DNA from 2 places in the Streptomyces sp. NPDC037083 genome. Region 1 is predicted to be linked to the other one. Evidence: riboswitches for the same ligand, from Rfam matches in the RefSeq annotation. Region 1 holds a riboswitch; the other holds the start of a gene.
The links. A riboswitch is a leader RNA that binds a small molecule or an ion and turns the genes downstream of it on or off. The one in region 1 is predicted to bind cobalamin.
Positions count from the first base shown of each region.

Region 2: it holds a riboswitch for cobalamin, as region 1 does, so the genes downstream of both, ACZ7DE_RS08855 (ABC transporter substrate-binding protein) here and ACZ7DE_RS12880 (CbtB domain-containing protein) in region 1, are expected to answer to the same signal.

Region 1 covers NZ_JBVJSQ010000004.1:173,181-178,607, forward strand. The annotation lists gene ACZ7DE_RS12875 (MFS transporter) at 1-1,205, shown strand, start outside; cobalamin riboswitch at 1,469-1,626, shown strand; gene ACZ7DE_RS12880 (CbtB domain-containing protein) at 1,663-1,884, shown strand; gene ACZ7DE_RS12885 (CbtA family protein) at 1,904-2,662, shown strand; gene ACZ7DE_RS12890 (hypothetical protein) at 2,899-3,249, shown strand; gene ACZ7DE_RS12895 (histidine phosphatase family protein) at 3,244-3,846, opposite strand; gene ACZ7DE_RS12900 (purine-cytosine permease family protein) at 4,200-5,427, opposite strand, start outside.
Region 2 covers NZ_JBVJSQ010000003.1:49,496-54,922, reverse strand. The annotation lists gene ACZ7DE_RS08880 (acyl-CoA dehydrogenase family protein) at 1-610, opposite strand, end outside; gene ACZ7DE_RS08875 (TetR/AcrR family transcriptional regulator) at 791-1,363, opposite strand; partial or broken gene ACZ7DE_RS08870 (aldo/keto reductase) at 1,411-1,627, opposite strand; gene ACZ7DE_RS08865 (ABC transporter ATP-binding protein) at 1,716-2,489, opposite strand; gene ACZ7DE_RS08860 (FecCD family ABC transporter permease) at 2,486-3,499, opposite strand; gene ACZ7DE_RS08855 (ABC transporter substrate-binding protein) at 3,496-4,530, opposite strand; cobalamin riboswitch at 4,585-4,762, opposite strand; gene ACZ7DE_RS08850 (hypothetical protein) at 4,905-5,030, opposite strand.

The DNA of each region.
Region 1 (5,427 bases):
TGACCCTGCTGATGGCGGGCAGCTGCCTGCCCATCCTGGGGGCGGTGCTGATCGCCCCGGTGCTGCCGAAGATGCAGGACCACTTCGAGTCGAGCACGGGCGCCGAGGCGCTGGTCCCTCTCGCACTGACCGTGCCGGCGCTGGCGCTGGCGCTGCTGGCCCCGTTCGCCGGGGTGATCGTGGACCGGCTGGGCCGTAAACGCCTGCTGGTCGTGGCGACCGTCCTGTACGCCGCGTTCGGCACGGCGCCGCTCTGGCTCGACTCGCTCGGCGCGATCATCGCCAGCCGCGCCCTGGTCGGTGTCGCCGAGGCCGCCATCATGACCTGCTGCACCACGCTGATCGGCGACTACTACACAGGTCGTCGCCGGGTGAAGTACCTCGCCCTGCAGACCATGTGCGCCTCCGCGTCCGCCACCGTCTTCTTCGTGGTCGGCGGTGCGGCCGGGGCGGCCGGCTGGCGTGTGCCCTTCTGGGTCTACACGGTGAGCCTGGTGCTCGCCCCGCTGATGGCCGTCGTCCTGCCGAACCCGCTGCCGAGGCCCGCGGCGCGCACGGCGTCCGCCGAGGTCCGGGCTCAGGCCCAGCCGCGGGGCGAGGCGCAGGCCCGTGGGTCGTTCCCGTGGCGGCAGATGGCCGGCATCTGCGCGCTCACCTTCTTCGGGGCGATGGTCTTCTACACCGTCCCCGTGGAGATGGCGTACCTGCTGGACGACCTCGGCGTGACGAACTCCGGTGTGATCGGCCTGGCCACCGCGGCCGCGAGCGCCGCCACCGTCGGCGGCGCGGTCGCCTTCGCCCGGCTCAAGCGCTCCCCGGACCCGATGCTGCCCGCCGTCCTCGCGCTCTGCGCGGTCGGTTTCGCGGTGATGTCCCTCGCGTCCGACGCACCGCTCCTGATCGTCGGAGCGGTGCTCAACTGCCTGGGCACGGGGCTGCTGCTGCCCGCGCTCCTCACCAGCGCCATGTCCCGGCTGGCGTTCGAGGACCGCGGCCGGGGCACCGGACTGTGGACGGCGGCCTTCTTCGGCGGCGAGTTCGTCTGCCCGCTGGTACTCCTGGCCGTGGCCTCGGCAGTCGGCGGTCTCGCGCATGCGGTGGGCGTCCTGGGGCTGGCCGCCGCGGCCCTCGCGGCGGGACTGTGGGCGGCGCGGCGTCACGCGGACGCCACCGCTCCCCGACCGCTTCCACAGCAGTCGGCATGACGCTTCGTCCGCCCCCTGGGAGCGCCTCGGGCCGGACGGCGCCCGCAACTTGACCGGAAACTCGTCATGTGGCCGGAAACCGTCACTCGGTCCGGAGCCCGTTGCCCGACCCCGACCCGGCTACGGGACCGGAATTCCCGTTGCGCGCCCGGCGCCCGCCGCTCCCGACCGCGGCCGGCGAGGATCGGGCGGACAGGGGGAAACCGCGGTGATCCGGGCCACGTCGCGGCGGAGAGCGGCATCACGGCAGGTGGTGCGGTATTGGCCATGGGCGCGACACACGGTACCGTCGCTCTGATATCGACGACGGGATCACGGAAGCCGGTGGAAATCCGGCACGGTCGCGCCACTGTGATCGATGCGCTTCTCACTGACGGGGCGCATCGCGAGTCAGACCCGGGACCGTCGTCCTGTGCACCACCGAGATGGGACGCGAACTCCCAGAGGAGGCCCTGCCATGGCGCAGCATGTCGCCCAGCCGACCGTCACCACCCCCGTCGTACCCGCCAAGCTGCCGCTGAAGGCAATCGCCCCCTGGGCGGTCTTCTTCGGCGTCCTGATGCTGGTCCTGCTCTACTTCGTCGGCGCCGAGCAGGGCGCCACCTCCGTCGTCTCCGGCGAGGGCGTCCACGAATGGGTGCACGACGCCCGTCACCTCCTCGGCTTCCCCTGCCACTGATCAGGGGCGCCGCACACCCATGAACTCAGCAACGGTAAGAAACCTGCTCGTTCGGGGCATGCTCGCCGGCCTCGGGGCCGGCGTGCTCGCCCTGTTCGTCGCCTACTTCCTCGGCGAGCCGTACGTCGACGGCGCCATCGGCTTCGAGGAGTCCCACGCGGCCGCGCACGAGCACGAGGTCGAACTCGTCTCCCGCGGGCTGCAGTCCACCGCCGGCCTCGCCACCGGCGTCCTGGTCTACGGGGTGGCCTTCGGCGGGATCGCCGCCCTCGCCTACTGCTTCGCCCTCGGCCGCGTCGGACGCTTCACCCCCCGGGCCACGGCGCTGCTGCTGTCGGGGGCCGGGTTGCTCACCGTGTACGTCGTGCCCTTCCTGAAGTACCCGGCCAACCCGCCCGCGGTCGGCGACCACGACACCATCGCCAAGCGGACCACCCTGTACTTCCTCATGATGGTGCTCGGCGTGCTCCTCGCGGTCGCCGCGGTCATCGTCGGCAAGCGGCTCGCGCCGCGGCTCGGCAACTGGTACGCCACCGTCGTCGCCGTCCTCGGTTTCGTGCTGGTGGTCGGGCTGGCCTACGCCTTCCTGCCCGCCGTCAACGAGGTTCCGGGGGACTTCCCGGCCACGCTGCTGTGGCGGTTCCGCCTTTCCTCGCTCGCCATGCAGGTCACGATGTGGGCAGGCTTCGGCCTCGCCTTCGGCGAACTGGCCGAGCGACTGCTGCACCCCAAGCCCGCCACCGTGTCGGCGGGTTCGGCGGCGCCCGCCCCGAACTGACCTGGCGGCAAGGCGACTTCGCCGACACGACGACGTCGCCGACCGGACGGTTTCACCAGACCGGACGATTTCACCGACACGACGACGAGAGGGCCCACGGAACCGTCCGGGGGCCCTCTCGCGTTCTCCGGGCAGCGACGACATCGACCGTCGACCCGCCCTGTCGTCCCATCGACCCGCCCTGCCGACCTGACCGCACCCCGGGACCGACAGCGGCGAGAAGCGGAGAGCCCGAGGTGACCGGACAGCCCCAGCCGCGCCGCATCACCCTGGGAGGCCGCGAAGCGGTCGCCCTGACACCGCGGGAGTACGAGCAACTCATCGACAGCCGACGGCAGATCGGCGGCCAGAGCGCCAGGATCCGCGTCCTCGGTCAGCAACTGAAGCGCACCGAGCGGCTTCTGCGGGACCTGGAGACGCTGGTCGCCGCCGGCCCGGCCGAGGACTGCCCCCGGGAAGGCGGGACGTCCGGGTCGCATGGGCCGGTGTGCGAGGCAGCCGCAGCCGCACCGGCGGACCCGGACGTCGACTGCCTGCGCTGCGCCGTGGCGGCACTGCTGCGACGTCACCGGGATGCGGCGTCATGATCCTTCGGCGGAGGCCTCGGCCGAGTCCGGCGGATGCCCGAGCCGCAGGTTCCAGCGGCCGCCGCGCCCGCTCAGCGAGGTGGCGGTGAGCGGCGGCACGTCGAGCCGCCAGAAGGCCGCCGCCGGCGTGCCCAGCGCATGGACCACCGCCGCCCGCACGACCTCCGGCTCGACCACGGCGAGGGTACGGCCGTCCGCCCGCGACGACGCATCCAGCCAGGCGGCCACCCGTGCGCACAGGTCCCCGACGGACTCCCCGCCGTGCGGCGCGGACGCGGGGTCGGCGAGCCAGCGGGCCACCGCCTCCGGCTCGCCCGCGCCGACCTCGGCGAGGGTCAGGCCCCGCCAGCGCCCGACGTCCAGCGCCGCCAACTCCTCCGGCTCCACCGCCTGCGCCGTGTCGAGGCCCAGCGCGGCGGCTGTCTCCCGGCAGCGCACCGTCGCGGACGTCACGACACGCGAGGCCGAGGGCAGCGCGCCGGCCGCGGCACGGGCCCGCGCCTCGCCGCCGGCGTCGATCGAAGCCCCGTCGTCGAAACGGGCCTGACGCAGCGACGCGTTCATGGCGGGCGAGATGAAGGTGACACGGCTCGTCACGTGGTGCTCCTCCTGGTGCGGGCATGATGTGCGGGGCGTCGGCGGGGGCGCCGGTCATCACGCGCGCGTGATGACCGACGACCGACCTCGCCGCCCCGGACCACCCTGCCGGACCTTGCCGCCCGGGGCCACCTCGCCGAACTCCGCCGCCCGGGCCACCATTCCCGATCCCGCCGTCCTGGACCACCTGCCCGATCCCGTCGTCCCGGCCCGCCTGTCGGATCCCGCCTTCGCGGACCGCCTCTCCCGAACATGCCGTCGCTCGAACCTGCCGTGGCTCGAACCGTCCCGAGGCCGAAGTCCCGTGCTGGGCGGCCCACTTCGCGTGGATCGCGACCGCGGGGGCGGCGGGTTCAGGCGGTCGTCGGCCGGGCGGGCAGCACGTGGTCGCCGACCGTGTCCGTGCTCAGGCACAGCGAGCAGACCATGGCGTGGTGGGTCCGGCAGGCGGCCAGGTCGGGGCGCTCGTAGGACTGGTGGCAGACATGGCACTCGTACGTCGTGGCGCTGGGGTTGCCCTCCGCGTCGAGCAGCGGCTCGTCGATGCCGTCGTCGGTGCGGCGCAGGTAGTACCTGCCCCGGGTGGCGACGGCCATCAGCGGGGTGAGGACGAACGCGATGACCGCGGCGGCGACGGGGGAGTACGGCTGGAGGGTGTCGCCGAGGGCGTGGAAGTACATCGCGATGGACAGTCCGGACGCGGCGAGGAAGGCGACGACGCCGACCGGGTTGACCGCGAACAGCATGCCCCGACGGAACTCGGGCGCGTGCGGGGAGAGTTTCAGCAGGTACTTGTTGACGCCGATGTCGGTGGCGACGGTGACGACCCAGGCGATCGCGCAGTTGGAGTAGAAGCCGAGGATGTCGTTGAGGAAGCTGAACATGTCGGCCTCCATCAGGGCGAGCGCGAAGCCCAGGTTGACCAGGACGAACACCATGCGGCCGGGGTAGTGCCGGGTGACGCGGGTGAAGGAGTTCGTCCACGCCAGCGAACCGGAGTACGCGTTCGTCACGTTGATCTTGATCTGGCTGATCACGACGAGGGCCACGGCCAGCGGGACGACCAGCCAGGACGGCATCATCGCGTCGAAGGCCCCGCGGAACTGCTGGATCGGCTCGGTGGCCGCCGCCGGGCCGACCCCGGCCAGGATGTACACGGCGAGGAAGACGCCGATGGCCTGCTTCAGCGCGCCGAGCACCACCCAGCCGGGGCCCGCCATGATCACGGCCGTCCACCAGGCGCGCTTGTTCTCCTCGGTCTTCGGGGGCATGAAGCGCAGGTAGTCGATCTGCTCGCCGATCTGCGCGATCAGGGAGAGACAGACGCCCGCGCCGAGCAGCACGGAGGCGGTGTCGACCCCGCCGTCGCCGTCGGCGCCCGCGTAGGAGAGGAACCGGTCGACGGTGCCGGGATCGGTGGCGACGAGGTAGACCAGCGGGGCGACCATCAGCAGCAGCCACACCGGCGTCGTCCACACCTGGAGCTTGCTGAGCGCCTTCATGCCGTAGATCACCAGCGGGATCACCATCAGCGTGGAGACCAGGTAGCCCAGCCACAGCGGGAGGCCGAGGCCCAGCTTC
Region 2 (5,427 bases), on a different contig from region 1:
CCATCTTCCGCTCCGGCGGGTCGGCGCTCAGCCCGGGGGTGTCCGCCGGGATCAGGAAGCAGGAGACGCCGTGGGTGCGGTCGTCGGAGGTGCGGGCCATGACCGTGTAGAAGTCGGCGTAACCGCCGTGGGTGGTCCAGGCCTTGGCGCCGTTCAGGACGTAGCCGTCCCCGTCGCGCACCGCGCGGGTGAGCATCGCCGCGGGATCGGAGCCGGCGTGCGGCTCGGACAGACAGTACGCGCCGAGCAGCTCACCGCCGATCATGTCCGGCAGCCACCTGCGCCGCTGCTCCTCGGTGCCGAACCGGGCCAGCGGGAAGCAGGACAGGGCGTGCACGGAGATGCCCACGGCGACGCTCGACCAGACGGCGGCGACCTCCTCCAGCACCTGGAGGTAGACCTCGTAGGGCTGGTCCGCGCCGCCGGCCTCCTCGGCGAAGGGCAGCCCGAGCAGGCCGCTGCGCCCGAGGGTGCGGAAGACGTCCCGGGGGAAGGCCCCGTCCGCCTCCGCGTCGGCGACCCGGGGTGCGAGTTCCTTGGCGGCGAGGGTCCGCGTGAGCTGGATGAGCTCGACGGCTTCCTCGGACGGCAGGGCGCGAGTGGCAGGCATGGTGACCTCCACGTAGGAGTGCTGGCAGTACCGGAAATGATACTGCGGTGTGTACGAACGTATCATTAAGCGTACGCCAGCGGGGTGCCCGGAGGTATCCCGCGAACGAGTCGGGTGAGCGGCGTGAGGGGCCGGGCGGCCCGGAGACGGCGGAGGCGGAGGCGGAGGCGGCGCCAGAGGTCAGGACGAGACGGCGTGCACGATCAGCGAGGCGAGCTGTTCGTACGCCTCCGCGTCGGTCAGCCCGGTGCGCGCCTTGAGCTCGCCCTGCTGGATCTGCCGCATGGTCGCGGCGGCGACCTCGCCGACGAACGCGGTGTGCACCTCGCGGAAGGCCCCGTCGGAGACTCCTTCGGCGATCAGCCGGCGCACCCGCTCCGCGGCCATCCGCGTGTTGGCCTCGTACACCTCACGGGCGGGCGGGAAGTCCGCCACGTCCTCCAGGAACCGGCGCGAGAGCGGACGCAGCTGTTCGGCCACGGCGGTCAGGTACACGCGGACGCGGTCCGAGGGGTCGACCGTTTGCGCCACCCGCTTCTCGACGGCCTCGGTCGCCCCCCGGAAGTAGTGCTTGACGGCCTCCACCACCAGGCCCTGCTTGCTGCGGGCGAGCTGGTAGAGCGTCGTCTTGGAGCAGCGCAGCCGCTCGGCGAGGTCGTCCAGGGTGAAGTCCGAGAACCCCTCCGCCGTGAGCAGCGCGACGAGTCTCTCCAACAGGTCGGCCTGTCGGGCGGTGCGGCGGGGGGACGGCATGATCCCAGCGTAGCCTTTTCGGTTACTCCCCGGTCACCGACCGGGCCTCAGTGCGCGGCGTCCAGCCGGGGGCGCTGGTCCGCGGTCAGCTCCAGGCCGACGGCGGCCAGGTTCTCCTCCAGCTGCGCCACCGACGACGCCCCGGCCAGCGGAACGATCGGCAGCTCCCCGCCCAACTGCCAGGCCGGCACGACCTGGTTGACGCTCGCCCCCCGTCTCGCGCGCGACCTCGCCCAGCACGGCGAGCCGGGCCGGGGCGCCTGGCAACGGCATAGCCGCGCCTCGTTCGGATCGCCACCGGTTCCGGCCGACGGCTGCCACGACGCGACGCGGCGCCCCTCCACCGCAAGGATCAGTCCCGGGCGGCCGGCCGCAGGAAGCGGATCACGGGGTGGCCGGGGTCGTGGGTGACTTCGGCGCGGACGCCGTAGACCCGCTCGATGAGGGCGGGGGTGAGGACCTCGGCCGGGGCGCCTTCCGCGACGGCGCGGCCGTCGCACAGGACGAGCAGGCGGTCGCAGTACATCGCGGCGAGGTTGAGGTCGTGCAGGGCGACCACGGTGGTGACCGGCAGCCTCGCGACGAGGTCCAGCAGGTCGAGCTGGTGCTGGATGTCGAGGTGGTTGGTGGGTTCGTCGAGGAGGAGCTCGCGGGGTTCCTGGGCGAGGGCGCGGGCGATCTGGGTGCGCTGGCGCTCACCGCCGGACAGGGTGTGCCAGGACCGGGCGGCGAGGCCGGTCAGTCCGGTGCGTGCCAGGGCTTCGGTGACGGCCGCGGTGTCGGCGGCCGAGGCCGGTGCCCAGGCTCGGCGGTGCGGGATGCGGCCCAGGGCGACGACGTCACGGACGGTCAGTTCGGTCTGGGTGTGGGCGTGCTGCTCGACGGTGGCGACGCGACGGGCAGTGGCCCGGCGGCCGGCCTCGGACAGGGGGCGTCCGTCCAGGGTGACGACCCCGGCGGTGGGTGCGAGGGTCCCGGCGAGGAGCCTCAACAGCGTTGACTTGCCCGAGCCGTTGGGGCCGAGCAGGCCGACGGTCTCGCCTGGCTTCAGCGTGAGGGTGACGCCGTCGACGACCGTCCGGTCGCCCATGCGCCGGGCGACGCGGTCCGCGTGCAGACTGGTCACGTCCTTCTCCGTCCGCGGTGGAGCACGGCCACGAACGCCGGCACGCCGATCAGGGACGTCACCACGCCCACCGGGACCTCCTGGGGGTCGAGGACGGTACGGGCGGCGGTGTCCACCCACACCAGGAAGACCGCTCCGGTCAGGGCCGTGACCGGCAGGAGGCGGGCGTGACCGGAACCGGTGAGCGCACGGGTCGTGTGGGGCAGGACCAGGCCGACGAAGCCGATGGCGCCGGCACAGCTGACCAGGGCCGCGGTGAGCAGCGCGGTCACGCACAGCAGGAGCAGCCGGGTGCGGGCGACGCGGACCCCGAGTGAGGCGGCGGCCTCCTCGCCGAAAGCGAACGCGTCCAGGGTGCGGGCGTGGCCCAGACAGACCAGGAGGGCGACGGCCAGGACGCTCGTGCAGAGCAGCACCTGGCCCCAGTCCGCGCCCGTGAGGGAGCCCAGCAGCCAGAACAGCACGCCCCGGGTGGTCTCGGCGTCGGCAGAGGTCAGCACGATGAACGAGGTCAGCGCGGAGAACAGTTGCATGGCCGCGACCCCGGACAGCACGACCCGGTCGACGCTGTCGCCGAGGGTGTGGCTGAGCAGCAGCACCAGCGCGAAGGACAGCAGCGCTCCGAGGAAGGCGCCCGCCGACAGGGAGACGGCTCCCCCGCCCACCCCCAGCACGACCACGGCGACGGCACCCGTGGACGCGCCGGAGGACACCCCGAGCACGAACGGGTCGGCCAACGGGTTGCGCAGCAGCGACTGCATGACGGCCCCGCACACGGCGAGCCCGGCCCCGCACACGGCGGCGAGCAGGGTCCGGGGCATGCGCAGGTCCCACACGATGCCGTCGCGCAGCGGCGCCAAGGCGCCCTGTCCGAGGCCCAGATGTGCCGCGACGGACGCCCACACATCCGCCGTGGAGATGTCGGCGGGGCCGATCGTCACGGCGACCGCGACCGATGCGAGCAGCGCGAGCAGTCCGCCGCCGGTCAGCAGCAGCAGGCGGGTGCTCACTTGGCGAGCCCGAAGTCCCGCAGCCCGGCGGCGACCTTCTCGATCCCTTCGACCGTACGGATGGACGGGTTCATCGCCTGCCCGCTGAGCAGGACGTACCGCTTCTTCCTCACCGCGGTCAGGTGACGGGTGGCGGGGTTGGTCTCCAGGAAGCGGATCTTGGCCTGCGCGGTCTCCGCGGTCTGCTGCCTGCGGGTCAGGTCGCCGATCACGATGACGTCCGGGTCGCGGTCGGCGACCGTCTCCCAGCTGATCTGGGGCCACTCGTCATGGGTGTCGGCGAAGGCGTTCCTCGCGCCGACCGCGCGGGTGACGGCGCCCGGCGCGCCGCAGCAGCCGGCCAGGTAGGGCGACTGGGAGTTGGCGAACCAGTACATCAGGGAGACGTCGGAGGCGTGCAGTCCGGCGGTGGCCCTGCGCACCCTCTGCCGCGACGCGGCGACGAGTTCCTCGCCGCGCTCCTCGACGCCGAACGCCCGTGCCAGGTCACGGATTTCGTCGTACATGACGTCCAGCGTGAGCGGTGTGCTGCGCGATCCGTCGCCCCCGCTGTCGTTGTCCTTGCCCGCCGAGCAGTCGGAGGGCGAAACATAGGTGGGCACGCCCAGCTTCTCGAACTGCGCGCGGGTGGCGACGCCGCCCTTGCCGAGGGTGGAGACGAACGACGCGGTGACGAAGTCGGGTTCGGCGTCCAGGACCCTCTCGAAGGAGGGCGCGTCGTCCGCGAGCCGCGGCACGGACGCGTTGGCCTTCTCCAGCCCCTTCATCACCGGGTCGGTCCAGGTCGCCGTGCCGGCCATGCGGTCGCCGAGACCGAGGGAGAGCAGGATCTCCGTGGTCCCCTGGTTCAGGGAGACGGCCCGCTTCGGGGCCGACTCCAGGGTGACCTTGTGGCCGCAGTTGTCGATGGTCACCGGGTAGCCCGCAGCGGCGGACTTCCCAGGGCTCTCGGAGCCGCTCCCGGAGCCGCCGCAGGCGGTGAGCAGCAGGACGGACGCGAGGAGGAGCGCGGGGGTACGGAGCACGGGCATGCCTCGGGGGTCGGGGCTCGTACGCGGAGCCTGGCCTACGGACGTCCCCCCGCGCGGGACGCGGAGGCACCAGCAGGTCTTCGGACTCGGGTTCGTCCGGACGGGGCGCCTTCCCGGTCTCCCAGTGGCGTTCCGTGCCCCGCCCGTCCCCCTCACCGCTGCGCGTCAGTTCCGGGTTCGCACCGGATTCCCTGGCCTCGGATGTGGCTCGACTGGCCCGATGAGGCTATCAAGCGCGTCGCACGGTCGGTTCATGCGATCGGTCGGTTCATGCGATCGGTCACGGGTGCGGGACGAACGTGCCGGTGCTCTGCTCGATCCGCGGGGACCGGCCGGCGGGACCGCAGGACGCGGCGCCCGCCCGCGATGGGCGGTCAGCCGACCGCTGTGGCGAAGATGTGCATGGCAACCTGGCCCGACACCGCGTCGGGGCCCACGTTCGGCAGGGTCAGGTAGGCCACGGTCTTGCCTGCCTGGAGCGGCACGGTGGCGGCGTACACGCTGACCCTCTGCTGGACCTTGCCGCCGCCGCTGTTGAGGTAGTCGGTGGTGGCGACGATCTCGCTGCCGTCGGCCGCACTGTTGCTCCACCAGTCGGAGAAGGACAGGGTGCAGCGCCGGCTGGTGCCGTCGGTGTAGGTGATCAGGCCGGTGCCGGAGGCGTTGCCGTAGTCGGCGGTACCGAGGAAGCCGAGCCTGGTTGTTGGCGAACAGGGCGTTGATGCCGTGCTGCCCCTCGCTCCAGTACGAGTATTGCTGCAGGCCCAGTCGGGGGACGGCGGGCGCGCTGTTGGTGCGCGGCATCGTCGGGGAGCAGCCGCTCGGGGGCGCGCCCAGGGGGCCTGCGCCGCACGGCTGCGGGTGACACCGGGTCTGTCTGCGGGGCCAGGCCCGCAC